One region of the Pseudomonas sp. CF161 genome, then DNA from elsewhere that is predicted to be linked to it. Evidence: predicted binding sites of a transcription regulator. Region 1 holds the regulator's gene; each other region holds the start of a gene.
The links. The regulator FliA, encoded in region 1, starts transcription of late flagellar genes. The targets are predictions, from matches to a motif close to CTAAAGTTTNNNNNNNNNNNGCCGNTAA.
Positions count from the first base shown of each region.

Region 2: a site for FliA is predicted at 2,760-2,787, ahead of flgM (flagellar biosynthesis anti-sigma factor FlgM). Genes of this name have one in related genera too.
Region 3: a site for FliA is predicted at 1,863-1,890, ahead of CF161_RS19060 (methyl-accepting chemotaxis protein). Genes of this name have one in related genera too.

Region 1 is NZ_ATLP01000107.1:92,038-98,788, reverse strand. It holds gene flhA (flagellar biosynthesis protein FlhA) at 1-1,554, shown strand, start outside; gene flhF (flagellar biosynthesis protein FlhF) at 1,566-2,885, shown strand; gene fleN (flagellar synthesis regulator FleN) at 3,005-3,835, shown strand; gene fliA (RNA polymerase sigma factor FliA) at 3,832-4,572, shown strand; gene CF161_RS24300 (chemotaxis response regulator CheY) at 4,739-5,110, shown strand; gene CF161_RS24295 (protein phosphatase CheZ) at 5,141-5,929, shown strand; gene CF161_RS24290 (chemotaxis protein CheA) at 5,942-6,751, shown strand, end outside.
Region 2 is NZ_ATLP01000038.1:138,637-145,387, forward strand. It holds gene cheR (protein-glutamate O-methyltransferase CheR) at 35-862, opposite strand; gene CF161_RS05925 (chemotaxis protein CheV) at 907-1,839, opposite strand; gene flgA (flagellar basal body P-ring formation chaperone FlgA) at 1,915-2,676, shown strand; gene flgM (flagellar biosynthesis anti-sigma factor FlgM) at 2,825-3,151, shown strand; gene CF161_RS05940 (flagella synthesis protein FlgN) at 3,200-3,667, shown strand; gene CF161_RS05945 (flagellar brake protein) at 3,763-4,509, shown strand; gene CF161_RS05950 (MFS transporter) at 4,592-5,974, opposite strand; gene CF161_RS05955 (glutamine synthetase family protein) at 6,045-6,751, opposite strand, start outside.
Region 3 is NZ_ATLP01000090.1:57,281-64,031, reverse strand. It holds gene CF161_RS19060 (methyl-accepting chemotaxis protein) at 1-1,787, opposite strand, end outside; gene CF161_RS19055 (hypothetical protein) at 1,959-2,504, opposite strand; gene CF161_RS19050 (HIT family protein) at 2,604-3,050, opposite strand; gene CF161_RS19045 (lecithin retinol acyltransferase family protein) at 3,161-3,877, opposite strand; gene CF161_RS19040 (hypothetical protein) at 4,065-4,505, opposite strand; gene CF161_RS19035 (PoNe immunity protein domain-containing protein) at 4,698-5,627, shown strand; gene CF161_RS32860 (hypothetical protein) at 5,730-6,113, opposite strand; gene CF161_RS19030 (hypothetical protein) at 6,335-6,751, opposite strand, start outside.

The DNA of each region.
Region 1 (6,751 bases):
GAGTTCTACGGTTCGATGGACGGTGCCAGCAAATTCGTGCGTGGCGACGCCATTGCCGGCCTGCTGATTCTGTTTATCAACCTGATCGGCGGCATGGCGGTCGGTATCTTCCAGCACGGCATGAGCTTCGGTGACGCCGGCCGGGTCTACGCCTTGCTGACCATTGGTGACGGTTTGGTGGCGCAATTGCCATCACTGCTGCTGTCGACTGCGGCGGCGATCATGGTGACCCGTGCTTCGGGCTCCGAAGACATGGGCAAGCAGATCACCCGCCAGATGTTCACCTCGCCCAAGGCCCTGGCAGTCGCTGCCGGCCTGATGGCGGTGATGGGCCTGGTGCCCGGCATGCCGCACTTTTCATTCCTGACCATGGCGGCGGTGGCCGGTGGCGCCGCCTACCTGCTGTGGCGCAAGCACAACGTGGTCAAGGTTCAGGCATTGCAAGAGGTCAAACGCCAGCAGGAACTGCTGCCGTCGCCGGCCCGGGCCATGGAAACCAAAGAGCTTGGCTGGGATGACGTGACGCCGATCGACATGATCGGCCTGGAAGTCGGTTACCGCCTGATCCCCCTGGTGGATCGCAATCAGGGTGGGCAGTTGCTGGCGCGGATCAAGGGCGTGCGCAAGAAGCTGTCCCAGGACCTGGGCTTCCTGATGCCGACCGTGCACATCCGCGACAACCTTGACCTGGCGCCCAGCGCTTACCGTTTGACGCTGATGGGGGTGATCCTGGCCGAGGCCGAGATCTACCCTGATCGCGAGCTGGCGATCAATCCGGGGCAGGTCTACGGCTCGCTCAATGGCATCACCGCCAGGGATCCGGCCTTTGGCCTGGAGGCGGTGTGGATCGAGATCAGCCAGCGGGCCCAGGCGCAGTCCCTCGGTTACACCGTGGTCGACGCCAGTACCGTGGTCGCCACTCACCTCAACCAGATTCTGTACAAGCACTCCAGCGAGTTGATCGGCCACGAGGAAGTCCAGCAGTTGATGCAACTGTTGGCCAAGAGCTCGCCGAAACTCGCCGAGGAGCTGGTGCCGGGCGTGCTGTCGCTGTCGCAGTTGCTCAAGGTGCTGCAGGCGTTGCTCGCCGAACAGGTGCCGGTACGGGACATTCGCAGCATTGCCGAGGCCATCGCGAACAATGCCGCCAAGAGTCAAGATACTGCCGCTTTGGTGGCCGCCGTCCGCGTCGGATTGTCGCGTGCCATCGTCCAAAGCATTGTAGGCACTGAGTCCGAGCTGCCTGTGATCACCTTGGAGCCAAGGTTGGAACAAATATTGCTCAATAGTCTGCAGAAGGCAGGACAAGGCCAGGAAGAAGGCGTTCTGCTGGAGCCAAGCATGGCTGAAAAGCTGCAACGTTCGCTGATCGATGCGGCGCAGCGTCAAGAGATGCAAGGTCAACCGGTGATTCTGTTGGTGGCAGGTCCGGTACGCGCAATGCTTTCACGGTTTGGACGTTTGGCAGTCCCCGGTTTGCATGTGTTGGCGTACCAGGAAATCCCTGACAACAAACAAGTGACCATCGTTGCGACAGTAGGGCCCAACGGCTGAGGTAACGGGTTATGCAAGTTAAGCGTTTTTTCGCCGCCGATATGCGTCAGGCCATGAAACTGGTTCGTGATGAGCTGGGCGCAGAGGCCGCCATTATCGGCAACCGCCGCATTGCTGGCGGTGTCGAGCTGACGGCTGCCCTCGACTACAAGCTGTCGGCGCTGGCGCCGCGCGTGCCGAACATGGAGCTCGAGGATGAGCTGCGCAAGACCCAGTCGCGGATCGTGACCGCCCAGGCGGAATTGAGCCTGCGTGGCGACAGCGATGCCATGACCAATCGTCAGCTGTTCGCCGGCCTGCCACTGACGGCAGCCGAGCCGCTGATCGAACCGACTTTTTCCGAGCCGCACCGTCCGGCGCCGGCCCCTGTTGCGGCAGATGGCGTGGACCAGCGGGCGTTCGATTCGATGCGCTTCGAACTCAATGGCCTGCGCGAACTGCTGGAAGTCCAACTTGGTTCCCTGGCCTGGAGTCAGCTGCAAGGCAGCCGTCCGGAGCAGGCCAACCTCTGGCGTCGCCTGCAGCGTATCGGCTTGTCCGGCCCCCTGGCCCGTGACCTGCTGGCGCTGGTGACTGAAATCGACGAACCCCGTCAGGCCTGGCGCATGCTGCTGGCGCACCTGGCGCGGATGATCGTGACCCCTGAGGTCGAGCCTTTGGAAGAGGGCGGTGTGATCGCCATGGTCGGCCCTGCCGGCATGGGCAAGACCACCACCCTGGCCAAGCTGGCGGCGCGTTATGTGCTCAAGTACGGCGCGCACAATATCGCGCTGGTGAGCATGGACAGCTTCCGTATCGGTGCCCAGGAACAGCTCAAGACCCTGGGGCGCATCCTCAATGTGTCGGTGACCCATGTCGACCCGGGCCAGTCCCTGGCGCAGGCGCTCGACCCACTGTTGCGCAAGCGTGTGGTGCTGATCGATACCGCCGGCCTGCAAGCCAGCGACCCGGCCCTGCGCATGCAGCTCGAAAGCCTGGCCGGTCGCGGGATCAAATCGAAGAATTATCTGGTCCTGGCCACCACCAGCCAGAAACAGGTGCTCACCGCCGCCTATCACAGCTACAAGCGCTGCGGGTTGGCCGGTTGCATCCTGACTAAACTGGATGAAACAGCCAGCCTCGGTGAAGTGTTGAGCCTGGCGATCAGTCATGAATTGCCCGTTGCCTATCTGACCGATGGGCCACGGATTCCTGACGATCTGCACCTGCCGCGCCGGCACCAGTTGGTCAGCCGCGCAGTGAGCGTGCAGATGCAGGAAGAACCCAGCGAAGAAGCCATGGCCGACATGTTCGCGGACCTCTATCACAACCCCGCAAAACGGGTTGGATGAGGGTGGCCATGAAGAGATTGCACCGTATCTACATCGATGGTCTGCCATGCATTGTTCCAACGGTGAACGCGCAGCCAGTTATGTGGCCCCGTCTAAGTAAGACAAGGTAAAGAAAGAACATGGGCAGCATGCATCCCGTACAGGTGATTGCGGTGACCGGCGGCAAGGGTGGCGTCGGCAAGACTAACGTGTCAGTGAACTTGTCACTGGCCCTGGCTGAGCTCGGCCGGCGCGTCATGCTGCTGGACGCCGACCTGGGCCTGGCCAATGTCGACGTCCTGCTGGGCCTGACCCCCAAACGTACCCTGGCTGACGTCATCGAGGGCCGTTGCGAGCTGCGCGACGTGTTGCTCCAGGGCCCGGGCGGGATCCGTATCGTGCCTGCCGCCTCCGGCACCCAGAGCATGGTGCACCTGAGCCCGGCCCAGCATGCTGGCCTGATCCAGGCCTTCAGTGATATCGGCGACAACCTCGATGTGCTGGTCATCGACACCGCTGCGGGTATTGGTGACTCGGTAGTCAGTTTTGTCCGCGCGGCCCAGGAAGTCCTGCTGGTGGTCTGCGACGAACCGACTTCGATCACTGACGCCTACGCGCTGATCAAACTGCTCAATCGCGACTACGGCATGAACCGCTTCCGGGTCCTGGCCAACATGGCGCAAAGCCCGCAGGAGGGTCGCAATCTGTTCGCTAAGTTGACCAAGGTCACGGATCGCTTCCTGGACGTGGCTTTACAATACGTCGGTGCAGTTCCTTACGACGAATGCGTACGCAAGGCCGTGCAAAAGCAGCGTGCGGTCTATGAAGCCTTTCCTCGTTCGAAGTGCTCGCTGGCGTTCAAGGCCATTGCGCAAAAAGTCGATACCTGGCCGTTGCCTGCCAACCCACGTGGGCATCTGGAGTTTTTTGTCGAGCGTCTCGTGCAGCAAACAGCAGGACCGGTGCTATGACAGCCAGCGGCTACAACCTGTACAAGAAGTCGGCGCGTGACAGCCAATATGAATTGATCGAGCGTTATGCGCCTCTGGTCAAGCGTATCGCCTACCACCTGCTGGCACGGCTGCCGGCCAGTGTCCAGGTCGAAGACCTGATCCAGGCCGGGATGATCGGTTTGCTCGAAGTGTCGACCAAGTACGATGCGAGCAAGGGCGCAAGTTTCGAGACTTATGCCGGGATTCGTATTCGTGGGGCGATGCTCGACGAAGTGCGCAAGGGCGATTGGGCACCACGTTCAGTACACCGCAATACACGAATGGTCAGTGATGCCATTCGCTCAATTGAAGCTAAAACCGGTCGTGACGCTAAAGATCATGAAGTTGCGGCCGAACTTGAATTGAGCCTCGACGATTATTACGGGATTTTGAACGACACCTTGGGCAGCCGCCTGTTCAGCTTCGACGACCTTTTGCAGGACGGCGAGCATGAAGGGCTGCATGAGGATGGCGCGAGTGCTCATCTCGAGCCGTCACGCGATCTGGAAGATGAACGCTTCCAGGCGGCGCTGGCGGACGCGATTGCCAATTTGCCGGAGCGTGAGCGACTGGTCTTGGCGCTGTACTACGACGAAGAGCTGAACCTCAAGGAAATCGGTGAGGTCCTGGGGGTCAGCGAATCGCGGGTCAGCCAGTTACACAGCCAGTGCGCGGCCCGCTTGCGGGGGCGTTTGGGGGAGTGGCGAGCGCGCTGACAGGCAGTGTGGGGACACTGCGAACGGGACCGGTAAGGCGTGATGCCGCACCGGTCTTGCAGTGTGTATTCCATGCAGTCGTTGAGTGTTACGTCGTATTGATTGAATGGCGCGTTCAGGTGCTGGGCGCGTTTAAGACTGCTTGGAGGTCGAATTGGACAAGAACATGAAAATCCTCATCGTTGATGACTTCTCAACGATGCGGCGGATCATAAAAAACCTGTTGCGTGACCTGGGTTTCACCAACACGGTCGAGGCCGATGACGGTACTACCGCGATTCCGGTCCTCAACAGCGGGAGCATCGACTTTCTGGTAACGGACTGGAACATGCCTGGCATGACCGGTATCGATTTGCTGCGCCACGTGCGCGCCGACGAGAAGCTCAAGCACCTGCCGGTGCTGATGGTGACTGCCGAGGCCAAGCGTGAACAGATCATTGAAGCGGCTCAGGCCGGCGTCAATGGCTACGTGGTGAAACCATTCACGGCTCAGGCGTTGAAAGAGAAGATCGAAAAAATCTTCGAACGCATCGGTTGATGCGCGAAGACATTGCGCCACGGGGGAGCTATGGAGCATAACGAATCTTCATTGGGCGATTTTGAGTCGACCCTGAAAAAACATGCCCACGAACTGGTCGAGAGCCTTGAAAAAGGCAAGTTTGGCGAGGCTGTGCAACTGATCCATGAGCTCAATCAGACCCGTGACCGCGGCCTGTACCAGGAAGTCGGCAAGCTCACCCGCGAGCTGCATAGCGCGATCGTCAATTTTCAGATTGACCCGCATATGCCGCAAGCCGAGGAAGTTTCACAGATCACGGATGCCACCGAGCGCCTGTCCTATGTGGTCAGGCTGACCGAGGCCGCGGCCAATCGCACCATGGATTTGGTGGAAAGCAGCACCCCGCTGGTCAACGGCCTGAGCAACGATGCCCAGGCCTTGAGCGCTGACTGGGGGCGCTTCATGCGTCGCGAAGTCGGGGCTGAAGAGTTTCGCGAGCTGGCACGGCGCGTCGACAGTTTCCTGACGCGTAGCGAACAGGAGACCCGGACCGTTTCCGGCCATCTCAACGACATTCTGTTGGCGCAGGATTACCAGGACCTCACGGGCCAGGTGATCAAGCGTGTGACCCAGTTGGTCACGGAAGTCGAAAGCAATCTGCTCAAACTCGTCTTGATGGCCAGCCAGGTCGACCGTTTTGCGGGCATCGAACATGACCGCGAATCGATCCTGGCCGAAAAAGATCCGCAAAAACATCTCGCCAAGGGTGAAGGTCCGCAGATTCATGCCGATAAACGTGAAGACGTTGTGTCCGGTCAGGACGATGTAGACGATTTGCTTTCCAGCCTTGGATTCTAGGAGCACCCATTAATGAGCTTCGGCGCCGATGAAGAGATCCTTCAGGATTTCCTGGTTGAGGCCGGCGAGATTCTAGAGCAACTGTCCGAACAACTGGTCGAGCTGGAAAGCCGACCGGATGATGCGGATCTGCTCAATGCAATTTTTCGCGGTTTTCACACTGTTAAAGGGGGCGCCGGCTTCCTCCAGCTCAATGAGCTGGTGGAGTGCTGCCACATCGCCGAGAACGTCTTCGACATCCTGCGCAAGGGTGAGCGTCGTGTCGACTCGGAGCTGATGGATGTGGTGCTCGAAGCGCTGGACGCGGTGAACGGCATGTTCGGCCAGGTCCGCGAACGGACTCAGGTCACGGCCGCGACTCCGGAGCTGCTTGCGGCCCTGGCGCGGCTGGCAGAACCTGCGGCGGCGGTAGAGGTGGCGGCGGAGCCCGAAGTGGCCGAAGCGGTGGCCGAGCCGGTGGCTGAAAGCGAATCGGGGGATATCACCGATAACGAATTCGAGCTGCTGCTGGACTCGCTCAACGCCGCCAAGGCCGAAGCCGAGGCGCCTGCGGCGGCTCTGGTGGCCAGCAGCGATGCGGCCAGCGACGAAATCACCGATGCCGAGTTCGAGTCCTTGCTCGACCAGTTGCATGGCAAGGGCCAGTTCGCCCCGGATGCCGTCGCAGCGAGCGAACCCGCCGCGGCGAAAGCAGCGACGCCGGGTGCGAGCGACAGCAACGAAATTACCGATGATGAATTCGAAGCACTGCTCGATCAGTTGCATGGCAAGGGCAACTTTGCCGTGGACGCGCTCGAGTCTGCCGTCGCTTCGGTGCCGGCA
Region 2 (6,751 bases), on a different contig from region 1:
GGGCCTCCTTTTATCCACACGCGCTACACCCGGCCTACTTCGCCTGGTAGATAATCCCCGGGCTGCACTGAACCATCTGGAAATGATCAGGCAGGCCGTTGAGCGCCTCGGATGCGCCAAGAAACAGGTAACCGCCCGGTTTCAAGGTGCTGTGAATGCGCATCAGGATGTCCTTCTTCACCTCGGCGGAGAAGTAGATCAACACGTTGCGGCAGAACACGATGTCGAACTTGCCGAGGCTCGCGTAGCTGTCCAGCAGATTGAACGAGCGGAACTCCACCCGACTCTTGATCGGCGCCTTGATCGCCCAGCGCCCCGGCCCTTTCGGGTCGAAGTAGCGTTGCAGGCGCTCGGCAGACAGGCCGCGGCCAATCGCCAGGCTGTCGTATTCGCCGGTCTTGCAGTTGTTGAGCATGGTGCCGGACAAATCGGTGGCAACGATCTGCACACCCATTTTCAGTTGGCCCATGTTGGTCCGTTCGAACTCATCGATCGACATCGACAACGAGTAGGGTTCCTGGCCCGACGAGCAGGCAGCCGACCAGATGCGCAAACGCTGGTTCGGACTGGCCTTGATCGCTTCGGGAAGGACCTTGTTCTTCAGGACCTCAAAGGGATAGGTATCGCGAAACCATAAGGTTTCGTTAGTGGTCATGGCATCCACCACCTGCTCGCGCAAACCGCTGCGCGGCTGGGTCTGAATACGCTGCACCAGCTCACCCAGGGATTTGATGCCCTGCTGTTCCATCAGTTTGTTGAGACGGCTCGATACCAGATATTGCTTGTTCTCACCCAGCAAGATCCCACAGGCTTTTTCCAGGAAGACCCGGAACTGTTCGAAATCCAAATTACCCGTAGACAATGATGCCGCCTCTTAAATCGTATGACCGCCAGGAGCCGATGCCCCTAGCTGTTGTCTGCTGCTTTGATCCGGTCGACTACCCGGGATGCCAGGTCATCAGGACGGAATTTGGCAAGGAAGTCATCGGCACCGACCTTCTTCACCATCGCCTGATTGAATACACCTGACAACGAAGTATGCAGGATGATATGCAGCTTTTGCATGCGCGGATCGTTGCGTATCTCGGCCGTGAGGGTGTAACCGTCCATCTCCGGCATCTCGATGTCGGAAATCATCATCAGAAATTCTTCTTCCGGCTTCTTGCCCTCGTCCACCAGCTTGCGCAGGTAATCCAGGGCCTGGCGGCCGTCGTTCAGCGCGACCACTTCCACGCCAACCGTCTGCAGGCAGCGTGTCACCTGCTTGCGTGCCACCGACGAATCGTCGACGGTCAGTACCCGCAGGGAAATCGCCTTGTGCTGGGTTTCGACGTCCACCACACCGACAGAAATCACTTCCGAGGTCGGCGCCACTTCCGCCAGCACCTTCTCGACATCGATAATTTCGACCAACTGATTGTCAACCCGGGTCACGGCCGTCAGGTAGTGATCGCGACCGGTGCCTTTGGGTGGCGGATGGATCTCCTCCCAGTTCATGTTGACGATACGTTCCACCGACCGCACCAGAAACCCCTGGGTCTTGGTGTTGTACTCAGTGATGATCACAAACGGGTTGCTCAGGTCTTTCAATCCACCCGAACCGGTGGCCATCGCCAAATCCAGGATCGGGATGGTCGCCCCGCGAATACTTGCGACACCGCACACGACAGGACTGGATTTAGGCATCAAGGTCAGTTTCGGGCACTGCAACACCTCCCGAACCTTGAACACGTTGATCCCGTAAAGCTGCTGGCCGTCCAGACGGAACAGCAGCAGCTCCAGGCGATTCTGCCCAACCAGTTGCGTGCGCTGGTTAACCGCATCCATTACACCCGCCATGCCCAGACTCCCCAAAGCTTTAAGTTCCGACGCACGCTCATCGCTAAACGGCACGGGGCTTGCTTTTTAACTGTTATGAACGCCAAAACGACATTTTTCCGACGTCTGACATCAAACTACCGCAAATTACTTTGCGCGCTGTCAGTTTTGTCTATTTTCAACCCTGGCGGCCCTGCCCTTGCTGACTCGGTCACCCTGCCTGATCTACTTATCGGCGTCACTCAAGGGTTTCTTGAATTCACCGTAGAAGACTATCTGGCCACCAGTCAAACCGCCGGACGCTATGAAATCACGGTTGCGCAACTTGATCCGCGCATGCGCATGCCCAATTGCGACAAGGAATTGACAGCCACCCTTGAAAGCCCGGCGCAGCCCATTGGCCGCGTCACGGTCAAGGTCCGCTGCGACGGCGCCTCGCCCTGGACCGTGTTCGTGCCGGCCCAGGTCAAACTGTTTCGCGAAGTGGTGACCACCACCCGACCGCTCAAGCGCGCCGGAATCATTGCACCGGAGGAGGTCACTCTGCGTGAACGCGACATCAGCCAGGTCAACCAGGGCTACCTGACCTCGGTCGACGATGCCATTGGGCAGAAACTTGTCCGACCAATGGTCGCCGATCAAGTCGTTACCCAACTGCACCTTGAGCAGGCCGAGGTGGTGCGCAAGGGCGATCAAGTGGTGATATCTGCCCGCAGCGGCACCCTGAACGTGCGAATGCCCGGCGAAGCACTGTCCAATGGCGGCATGAACGAGCAGATAAGGGTCAAGAACCTGAACTCGCAACGTGTGATAAAGGCCCGGATTACCGCTCCCGGCCAGGTAGAAGTCGCAATGTAGGAACTGGCGCACAAGCCCGCCCTTCCCTAAACTGTGGTCCATGCGGGCCGCAGCCATGGGCGTTGGTTAATCGACAATAGCGCCTAAAGTTTTCCAGGGTATGGCCGAAAACATGGCAAGCGTCCAAATACCCAGAGGTTTTTTTATCATGGTCATCGATTTCAGCCGTTTAAACAGCTCCCCCTCACTTACCGGCAGTACGCGTACCAGCGCCAACAAAGACATCGGCGACACCGACAAGTCTGCGCCGCTGGCTACCCCGGCTGAACAAGCCAGTACCACCAAAAGCGGGGAATCGGTACACCTCAGCAATGAGGCTCAGCGTTTGCAAAAGGTCACTGACAAGCTGCGCGATCAGCCTGCCGTCGACAACGCCCGCGTGGCCGAGTTGAAAGCAGCGATTGCCGATGGCAGCTATAAAGTCGACAGCAACCGCGTAGCCAGCAAACTGCTCAATTTCGAAGCCCAGCGCTAGCCAAAGGCCTGCGCCAGGCTTTTGGACGCTTAAAACCCAAGGCCAGCCATGCACGACTCTAATTTACTGCAACTGATCACTGAAGATTTTGCTCCAGCTCAACAATTGCTGGAACTGCTGAAGACCGAATCCCTCGCTCTGTACGGCCGCGACATGCCGCTACTGGAGGATATTCTGGCGCAGAAACATGCGCTGATCATTCTGCTCGAACAGCATGGCCGCAAGCGCAGCGAAATTCTTGCCAGCCTGAACCTCCCCGCCAGCCGCGCCGGCCTTGAGCAACTGGCTGAACATTCCTCGATCGGCCCGCAATTGCTCGAGCAAAGCGATGTGCTGACCGAGCTGCTCGCCGAGTGCCAGGCGACCAATGAACTCAACGGTCGCTCGATCCAGGTTCAGCAGGCCACCACCGCGAACCAGCTGAAAATCCTCAACGGCGGCGAAAGCCCCGCACTGTATGACGCCCGCGGATCGACCTCTCTGCTTGCGAAGCCACGCCCGCTCAGTCAGGCTTGACCCGGAAAATGTGCGCGCCCTATCAAGCAGCGAAACATGCTGGCAAAATGCTGGCTCTTGCGTGTAGTCGTATTTTGTCTGGAGACTGATGAACCGTGTTCAATGCCCCAAGCGCGGAAGATGCTCCGCAGCCCCCTAAGGTTCTCACCACTCCTCTGGAGATAGCTTCGAACCTGCGGATGCTACAAGAGAGCCATGACCCGCTGATCATCACCTTCCATGAGCGCAGCCAGCGCTTTCAGAGCTATCTGGTCGAAGTCGATCGCGACAGCAACATGATCGCCCTCGATGAAATGATTCCCCGCGACGGTGAACGTTTCATGCTGGCCGGCGAGCCATTTCGCGTCGAAGGCTTCCATGAAGGCGTGCGTATCGCCTGGGAAAGCACCAGTACCCCGACCCTTGATGAGTCCAACAACGGTCGCTGCTACCGTGGCACCCTGCCGGACGAAGTGGTTTATCACCAGCGCCGCAGCGCCTTCCGTGCAGCGCTCAAGCTTTCGCAACTGGTCAATGTCGAACTCGATGGCGAAAAGCTCAAGGAATCCATCCGCGGCAAGCTGCTGGATATCTCGGCCACCGGCTGCAAACTGCGCTTCGAAGGCGATATCTCCGAGCGCCTGCAACTGGGCCAGGTCTACGAACGTTTTATCGCCGCCCTGCCCTTCGGCAGCATGACCGCTCCCGTCGAGCTGCGGTATCTGCACTATGAAGAGCGCATCGATATCACCTTCGCCGGGGTCCGCTTCCACAATATGAGCGGTCTGGTACAACGCCAGGTCGAGCGTTTCGTCTATCAACTGCAACGCGAAGCGCGGCGCTTCGATAAAGACGACATGTAAGCCACCGCCAGACATGAAAACGGGCAGTCCCTCGCGGTGACTGCCCGTTTTTTTTGCGCCGCCTTCCGGCAACCGCCAGGCCCTAAGGCCTGGCGCCACTGAGATGATGCGGCCCCTCATCCTCGGGCTTGACCTCAGTCTCCTCCTCAGCCTCGGTTGCCGGCGACTCATCAGCCACTGGCTCGTCGGCCACCGGTTCCACCGGGTTCTGCATCTGATCCTGCACCACTTGCTCATCGACCCGCGGGTCAAGAGCCGCCACCAGTGGCGAGCTGGACATGCTGTCCGGCATTGCCACGTGCTGCAGCGGAGCATCATCGACCTGATGCAGATTGGTCACCGCCTTCGGCCGGATCCGCCACACCAGGACCAACGCGAAGAAACTGAAGAACGCGTAGAGCATCTGGCTGCCGAACAGCTTCATCAGCACACCCGCCACCAATGGCCCGATGCTCGCACCCACACCGTAGGTCACCAGCAGCATGGCGGTCAGCGACACACGGCGATCGCCTTCGACGTGGTCATTGGAAAAGGCCACCGCCAACGGATACAGACAGAACTGCACCAACGAACACAGAAAGCCCAAGGCAAACAGCACCTCCAGCGGCACACTCGGAAAGATCGCCAGGGGCAGCGCCGCCACCGCCAGAAACATCGCAAAGCAGCGAATCAGCATCGCCCGGTCATAACGATCCGAGAGCCAGCCCAACGGCCACTGCACCAGCAGGCCGGCAAAAATGCAGCAGCCCATGAACAGGCCGACCTGCTCGGTGCTCAACCCCTGCTGAGAGGCGTACAGCGGCGCCAGGCCGTAGAACGAGCCAACAATCAGCCCCGCCCCCAGCACCGTACTCAGGGATTGCGGCACGCGCTTGATAAAGAAGCGTGGCTCCATCGGCGCCGGGTGCAGTGGCGCCGGGTGAATGCGTCGGGTCATGGCCACCGGTACCAGGCACAGGGCGAAGCACAGGGCCACCAGCATCAGCAGTTCCAGGCCAAGGGCCGGGTGCATGACCAGAATCAGTTGCCCCATGACCAGCCCCAGGTACGAAGCGATCATATAGCCGCTGAACACCAGCCCGCGCTGCTTGGCCTCGGCCTGCTCGTTCAGCCAGCTCTCGATGACCATGTACTGGCACATCATGCCCAGGCCGACGATCACCCGCAGCACCAGCCAGGCCGGCAGCCAGTCCACCAGGCCATGGCCGAGAACGGCAGCCCCGACGATACCGGCACAGGTGGCGTAGGCACGGATATGCCCGACCCGGGCAATCAGCCGGTGGCCGATCTTGCCGCCCAGGACCAGGCCGAAGTAGTTGGCCGCCATCAAGGCACCGACCCACAAGCCATCGACATGGTCGGCGGCCAGGCGCAGTGCCAGATAAGTGCTGAGCAAGCCCGAGCCGATAAGCATCATCAGCGAGGCGAAATAAAGCGCTCGAAAGGATTTCCAGATTTGGCGCATCGGCGTTCCGAGCGGCTCCTTGAATTGAGTGTCGGGCCGTCTTCACGACAGCCCGACGGCGACGGTTCGGTTAGGCCTGGGCCGCTAAAACACGCCGTTCCCAGGGAGTAATTTCATCAAAGAAGCTGGTCAACTCCATGGTCTTCGAAGCGATGTAGCCTTCGATGAACTCTTTGCCGAACAGTTCCTTGGCCAATGGGCTACGTTTCAGACGCTCAAGGGCCGCATGCAAGGTACAAGGCAGCGACAAACTGTCCGGCACTTCGAATTCACCCTGGATCGCGGCTTGCGGTTCCAGCTCGTTTTCGATGCCGTGCAGGCCGGCTGCCAGGCTGGCGGCGATCGCCAGATAAGGGTTGGCATCCGCCCCCGGCAGGCGATTTTCCACCCGACGCGCCACGGGCGAACTGGCCGGAATACGCAAGCCTGCGGCGCGGTTGTCATGGGACCAGCACGCATTATTCGGCGATGCGTAAGGATGGCACAGGCGCTGATAAGAATTGACGTTGGGCGCGAACAACGCGGTGAAATCCGCCATGCCGGCCTGCTGTCCGCCGATAAAGTGACGGAAGGTCGCCGTTGGCTGTCCCGCGTCATCGCTGAACACGTTCCGCCCGCTGGCGATCTCGACGATGCTCTGGTGAATATGCATCGAGCTGCCCGGGGTATGGGCCAATGGCTTGGCCATGCACACCACGGTCAGGCCATGCTTGAGCGCCACTTCCTTGAGCAGGTGCTTGAACAGGAAGGTCTGGTCGGCCAGCAAAAGGGGATCGC
Region 3 (6,751 bases), on a different contig from region 1:
TGCTGTTCCTCGGCGGCGGCGGAGATTTGCAGGTTCTGGTCCCTGATTTCATTGACCGACAGCTGGATGCCTTCAAAGCTGTCGCGGGCGTTTTCGATGGACGACACGCTGGCGCGGGACAGGTCCAGGCAGCTTTCCATCTTCTGCGAGACTTCCTGGGTCTTGCTGCCGAGGGTGCCCAGCAATTGGTCGATTTCCCCGGTGGAGTCGGAGGTGCGCTTGGCCAGGGCCCGCACCTCGTCGGCCACCACCGCAAAACCGCGCCCTTGATCGCCGGCCCGGGCGGCCTCGATGGCGGCGTTGAGGGCCAGTAGGTTGGTCTGTTCGGCGATGGCGCGGATGGTGCCGAGGATCTGGTTGATGCTGCGGCTGCCGGCTTCCAGCTCGACCATGGCCTGGGACGACTCGGTCAGGCGGCTGCCCAGGCGGTTGACGTTTTCCGTGGTCAGCTCGATCTGTTGCTTGCCCTCGGCCACCCGACGGTGCCCGCTCTCGGCGGATTCGGCGGCATTGCTGCACGAGCGGGCCACTTCGTTGGCGGTGGCGACCATTTCGTTGAAGGCCGTGGACACCAGCTCCACCGCCTCGCGCTGACGCCCGGCGGCGTCGTTCATGTTGTGGGCCACCTCACTGTTGACTCGGGATGCATCCTGCAGATTGGTCGAAGCAGCGCCGATGTGCTGGATCAGTTGGCGGATGGCGGCCAGGAACTTGTTGAACCAGCCGGCCAGTTCCGCGGTTTCGTCCTTGCCCTGGACCACCAGGTCCCGACGCAGGTCGCCTTCACCCTGGGCGATGGACTGCAAGCCGGTGCTGACCTGGCCGATGGGCTTGACGATAACTTTGGAGAACGCCGCCGCCAGCAGGGCGAAGATCAGTGCCAGCACCACCACGATAATGGCGGTGAGGTAGGTCATGCGCGTCGCCGCGGCCATGACTTCGCTGTACTCGATCAGGCCGACGTAGCGCCAGCCCAGGCCCGGAGAGGTCCAGATATTGGCCATGTAGCGCACGCCGTCGATTTCCACCTCGGTGGAGCCCTGCGGGGTGGCCGCCAGGTGCGCATAGGGCACGCCCAGGTCCTTGAGCTGCTTGAAGCTGTGCTTGGCGTCGCGCGGGTCGACCAGCACGGTGCCGTCCTCGATCAGCATCACGTAGCCGCTCTCGCCGAGCTTGATGCTCTTGACCAGTTCCGTGAGGTTTTTCAGGGAGACGCTGACCACGAACACGCCCTTGGCTTTGCCGGCGTTGTCGAGCAGGGCCCGGGCGGTGCCGACCAGGGCCACATCGTCCTTGTCGTAGTAATAGGCGGGGGTGCGCACGGTTTGCCCCGGGCTGGCCATGGCGGCTTTGTACCAGGGGCGCGCACGCGGGTCGTACTTGGCCAGTTGCGGGTCGTCCGGCCATTTGGCGTAGGTGCCGTCCTCCAGGCCGATGGACAGGATCGCCGCCGCCGGGTGGGTCTTGCCAAAGCGCGCAAACTGTTCGATGACCTGGCGGGCCGCTTCAGGCAGGGGCTGGCTGGCGGCATCGGCGGCCTGGTAGTCCTTCAGGCTGGCCACCGAGGTGTATACAGGATCGGCCGCCATCTGATCGACGTTCTGCTGACTGGCGTCGAAAAACTGCCGGATATTGCCGTCAATCTGGCGGATTTCCCGGGTGCTGCCATCGATGAATTGATCCACCGCCTGGGTCCGGGTGTTGAGCACGGAAATCAGCGCCACCAGGCTGACCGGGATAAAGGCGACTGAGACGAACGCGAGCACGAGCTTATTTTTTATTTTCATGACGACAACCATCAGCGGGGAGGGCAGCGCAAATGGCCGGTGAATAACACATGTGGCTATCTGCTATCACCTGCTATGTCGGCCCGAGGGGGGTAAAGCTTTAACCGGTTTTTGTGTACAACCCGTGCGGCACGCCTGCGCAACGGGTCCAGGCCTGGTGTCCAGGGCGTTTCAGCGATCCGCGCTGGCTGTCGACGAGGCGCGGCTGGGCAGGCCCGCCAGGTACTGGCGAATCTGCCGCGCACCCCGCAGGCGAACCACCGGAATGCCTGGGCCGATGGCCTGGCGCGCGGCTTCGATCCCGGGCCGTTGGCGCCGATCAAAATTCCACACGTAATTCAGGAAGCCCAGGAACTCCCGGTCCAGCTTCTCGCTGCAGCCCGCCGGAAGATCGGGCCGCGGGCGGTTCAGCAGGCTGCGCAACAGCACCCGGCGCCAGCAGGTCAGGCGCGGCGTGTCGAGCCAGATGATCAGGTCGGTGCGGGGCAGCCGCAGGTCGAAGGTGCGTCGCGCGTAGTTGCCTTCACACACCCAGGCGTCTGCCGCCACCGCCTGGCGGACCCGGGTGCGAAATGTCTCGGCATCCGGTTCGACCCAGCCGGCCTCCCAGAACAGCGTGTCCAGGTGCGCCACGGCAAGGCCCAGGCGCGCCCCCAGTGCTCGCGCCAGGGTCGATTTGCCGCTGCCGGAGTTGCCCAAAATCACGATGCGTTGCATGAGCCGCTCCCTGCTGCAAAAAGCCGGCGATTGTAATCACCTGGGCGAGGCGGGTCACTGTGGCGTTCAGTCGGGCAGGGTGAGGACCGAGCAGGCCGCTCAGGCGCTCGGGTTCGACGCTTGCAGCAGGTGGGCGATTTTCTTGCGCAAGTCGCCGTGGGTTTCCTCGGCGTAGGGAATGGCGGTTTTCCAGTCGTAGAACCAGGCCGGCATCTTGCGCTTCTGTTCCGGCTCCGAAGCGTAGCGGGGGAAAATATGGCAATGCAGTTCGGGCTCGGAGTTGCCGAGGATTTCATAGTTCATGCGCAGGGCGCCGGTGGCCGCCAACACCGCGTCCCCCATGCGCGTCATGTCCAGCAGATAGGCGGTGCGGGCCTCGATGCTGAGGTCGTTCAGGCTGGCGACGACCGGGTCGGGCAACAGCAGGCAATAGCCCGGCAGGAACTGCACATCGCCCATGACCGCCCAGCCCGAGGGCATCCGGCAAATGACTTTATCGTTGGCTCCATGGCGTGCCAGCTCTACGCGTTGCGAAATCAGTGACATGCATCGTCCTTAATGAGGGCGCCTGGGGGGGATGGGGCGCGGCCTTCGGTGCGGGTTCTAAAAAAGCTGCCTATTCAACCACCCAATCCGGCGATGGGCGCCGCCCGCGTTCAATCCATCAACCAATCCCAGAGTCGACCGGCCGCGTACGCCGCGCCCGCTGCCAACGCAATAGTTGCAACGGCCGGGGCGAGCGCCGCGCCGCTGGCAATGCCTGCTGCGCCAAGCCCTGTGGCCGCCAGGCCGGAAACGCCGCCCGTGCCGATCAGGCCGGTTGCGGTGCCCACAGCGCCCCTGGCCAGGGTTTGGCCGACCAGGGAACGAGCGGCCTGATGGGCGATGGTTTTGGTCGCCTGCCCGGCAATCAGGTTGCGCGCAGCGGCCGTTGTCCCCTTGGCGGCCAATGAGGTTACTGCCTGTTTCGCGGCGTCCTCGGCGGCTTTGCGTGTAAACAGCTGCGAGGCCAGCGTCGCGCCGACGCGCATGGTCGCGGCCTCGACCTGCGCGCTGGTGTGCAGGTTGGTGACGCACCAGTTGGCAAAGTGCTCGCAGTTGTTGAACAGGATGTTGTACTGATCTTCACCCAGTCGGGAACGTGCACGCCGGCAAATGGTGGGGCCGCTGAAATAGGTTTTCTTGTAGGTCCTGATCCGCGGTTTCTTGTCCTGGCAGAACGCCGCCAGGCTGGTGGACTCGATGCAGCCCTTATCGATGCCCGAGGCCATGCCGGAATAATGGATCACACGCTTTCTGCCGACATAAATCCCGTGGTGGGTGTACATGCCTCGACCGACAACCAGATGCGTTCCAGTGGGGTAAGTATCCATGTAAGGCTCCACATTCAATGTTTGGCGTGAGGGTGCGGTTCTGCATCGACGGCCTTTTTACCTGTCGGCAAGCGTTGCAGTAAAGCGGTCTTTGGCAGATTCCGCGGCTGGAGTCGTTCGCTGATCTGGATTGGCGGCAGAAGGTCCATTGCTATGTCGATACAGGCGCTGGCCGCCAACGCCCGAGTCAGGTATTGGCCAAAAAGGCCTGCGCCTCGCCGGCCTCGCATTTCCAGTCGGCGAACACCCCCACCAAGTGGCAGTTCGGGCAGTAGCAGCCGATGTAGTACCAGCGCACATCATTGCTTTGCGGGTAGAGCGCCACCGCTGACAGCAGATGGAACACATCGCCGTCGCAGATGCACTCGTGGCTTTCCAGCTCGGCCTCGCTGGCATAGAGCTCGCTGTCGCCCATCCAGTGTTCGGCGCCGCACTGGGTGCACGTGCGGCGGGCGGCGCCGGCGTTTTCATCGCTGGCAAGGCGAAATGCCTGGCTGCCGCAGGGGCATGCCGCATGCCGAAAGCCAGTGGCCGGGTAGCGGTTGCGCGTGCTGTACCTGAGCACCTCGGCCTCGGTGTCGTGGGCGCTGGTGCCGTACCAGTACTTGCCCTTTTTGTGCACTGCCATGGATTGATCCTTATCTGGCCTGGCGCTGGAAAGTCGCTACCAGCGCGAACGGGGAGTATGAAAGGGCGGCGCGCAGGGGCCTGTCAATCAGGCAATGCCCCTGTTGCAGGGTGCGTGACTCGTGGACAGCGGGGCTGACGCTTTGATAGCGTGCCGCCGGCCAATTGCAGCCACGCTTATCAGGGAAGACCGGTGATCACGAACACAAGACAAACATTCTTGAGCGCCGCACGCTTCGAGAACTTCTTTATCAACTACCGCAAGAGCGTGCGCTTCTTTGCAGAAAACACCTTCCAGGCCGACTCCGAGGCCCAGGAAAAGTCCGTCAGGGCCCGCTACTTCCAGAAACTGATCTTCAAGGAAATCCTCATCCGCTACACCGCGGGCGATGCCATCGAAAGCTTGATCCCCTTGCTCGAAGCCCTGGTCGACAGCTACGAAGGGCTGCAGCGGCAATTGGCGATTTACCAGGGCATTCCCAACATCACCCCGCTGACCATCGACGACTGGCTCGACCAGTACGAAGAGTGCGTCCAGGTCTTCAGCCTGTGCATCCTGCTGCACCGCAGCGACCTGTTGCAGCGTTTCGTCGCCCTGATCGACCCCGCCGGTTACGCCGGCGACGACACCCTCTATGAAGACCTGCTGTGCAAGTTGCTGCCTGAGCGCTATGACGTCGACCGCTGGTACCACGACCTCTACACCCCGCTGGTCCAGGCCATTTATGAAGAAGACCCGACCCAGGCCGGCACGCTGTTGCAGCAATACTGCGACGCCTGGTACCCGGCGTTCGAGCAGGCGCCCTGGCACGACAGCCACCTGCAAGGGGATGAGGGCAGCTACTGCGGGTACTGGGCGCTGGAGGCGGCGGCGGTGGCGTTTTTGTATGGGATCGATGACGGCGCGATTGAGTCGATGGTCTATCCCCGGGACCTGGTGGCCTACGCCAGGGATGCTCGGCCAGGTGATGCGGGGCGGGTGGCGCCTTTGCCGGCGGGGCAGGCCTGCAGTCGGACGGGGTATTGGTTTGCGCCGCTGGAGACTGAAACCCGCGAGTATTTTGAGCAGGGGGAAGTGATGCCGCAGAGTGGTGGCGTTTGGTACTGGGTGGGGGAGAAGTAAGGGGTGTGGATGACTGAGGTGAATACTCGGTCGAGATTTTTCAGGGTGGCTAAGTCAGGGCGGATAAAATGGCTCAAGCCGCCCGTACCACTATGAGCTGTTTTATTTGCCGAGTGAGTAGACTCCATAACGGCCATTTACAGAGTTGTAGTCTCCGTCTGTATTTTTTGATATGAAAAATAGATAGCTTTTTCCAGTCTCGCAGCAGTCGGAATGCATCTCTGAAATCGATGCGTTGAACGCAAATTTTATTTCTTTTGGCGGTGTACCTTTCAATACGGTTGTAGGCACCGTTATCGCCAGGTCATAACCGAAGTCTTGTGTGTTTTTTATTATTTTTTTGACGGACCCAATCATCACGATCTCAGAGGACGCAACTTTCTCGTCGAGGGAGAGTTCCCTTAGTTCAAGCGAGCGGGCGCAATGGCTCATGCCGCAGGCTAATAAAAATATGAATGCGTTGAATGGACGATTATAAAATTTCATCCCCAGTTCCTTGTGATGCTGCCGCTGTTTCTTAACGGCAGGTTCGGTCTCTCTATTGCGCCTTCGTTTTCATTCGAGACTGAACTTCCAGTGTCCGCGCCAACCCATCCAGGTGTGGTTTTTCTGTGGAGTGATGCATTACGGCTTGACCCACACCAACCCGGAAGGCCCCGCCGGGTGCTGTTCACCTCCGGCTAGGGCCCGATATGTTCCGCTGATCATCAGCACCCGGGAGCTTTGAGCTCCGAGCCGATGGTGACGGCAGTGACCGGCACCTGTTCAAAGGCCTTCTGCGCGATGGCGGCGTATTTCTGGTCGCAGTTGAAGCGTGTTTCCATCACATAGTCATCGCCTTCGGCCTTGCGCATCTGCGACTGCCACTGGTCTGCGGCGTCGATCGCTGCATCCGAGACCAGCACCACCTCCAGCAGGACCTCTCTGAAATCAACCGCGTGCGGGCCTTCCCAGTGGGCATAGACCGAAGGATCTGCGGCATTGCCGCACATGCTCAGGCAGTCGGCGGAGAAGCTCAGGCCACCCCCGGACGAGGCGGTAAATGCACCGACGGTGAGGGGCTTGCCGGGAGCGGGAGCGTAGGTGCCGACGAACTGGGTCAGGTCAGCCTGGCATTTGGGCGT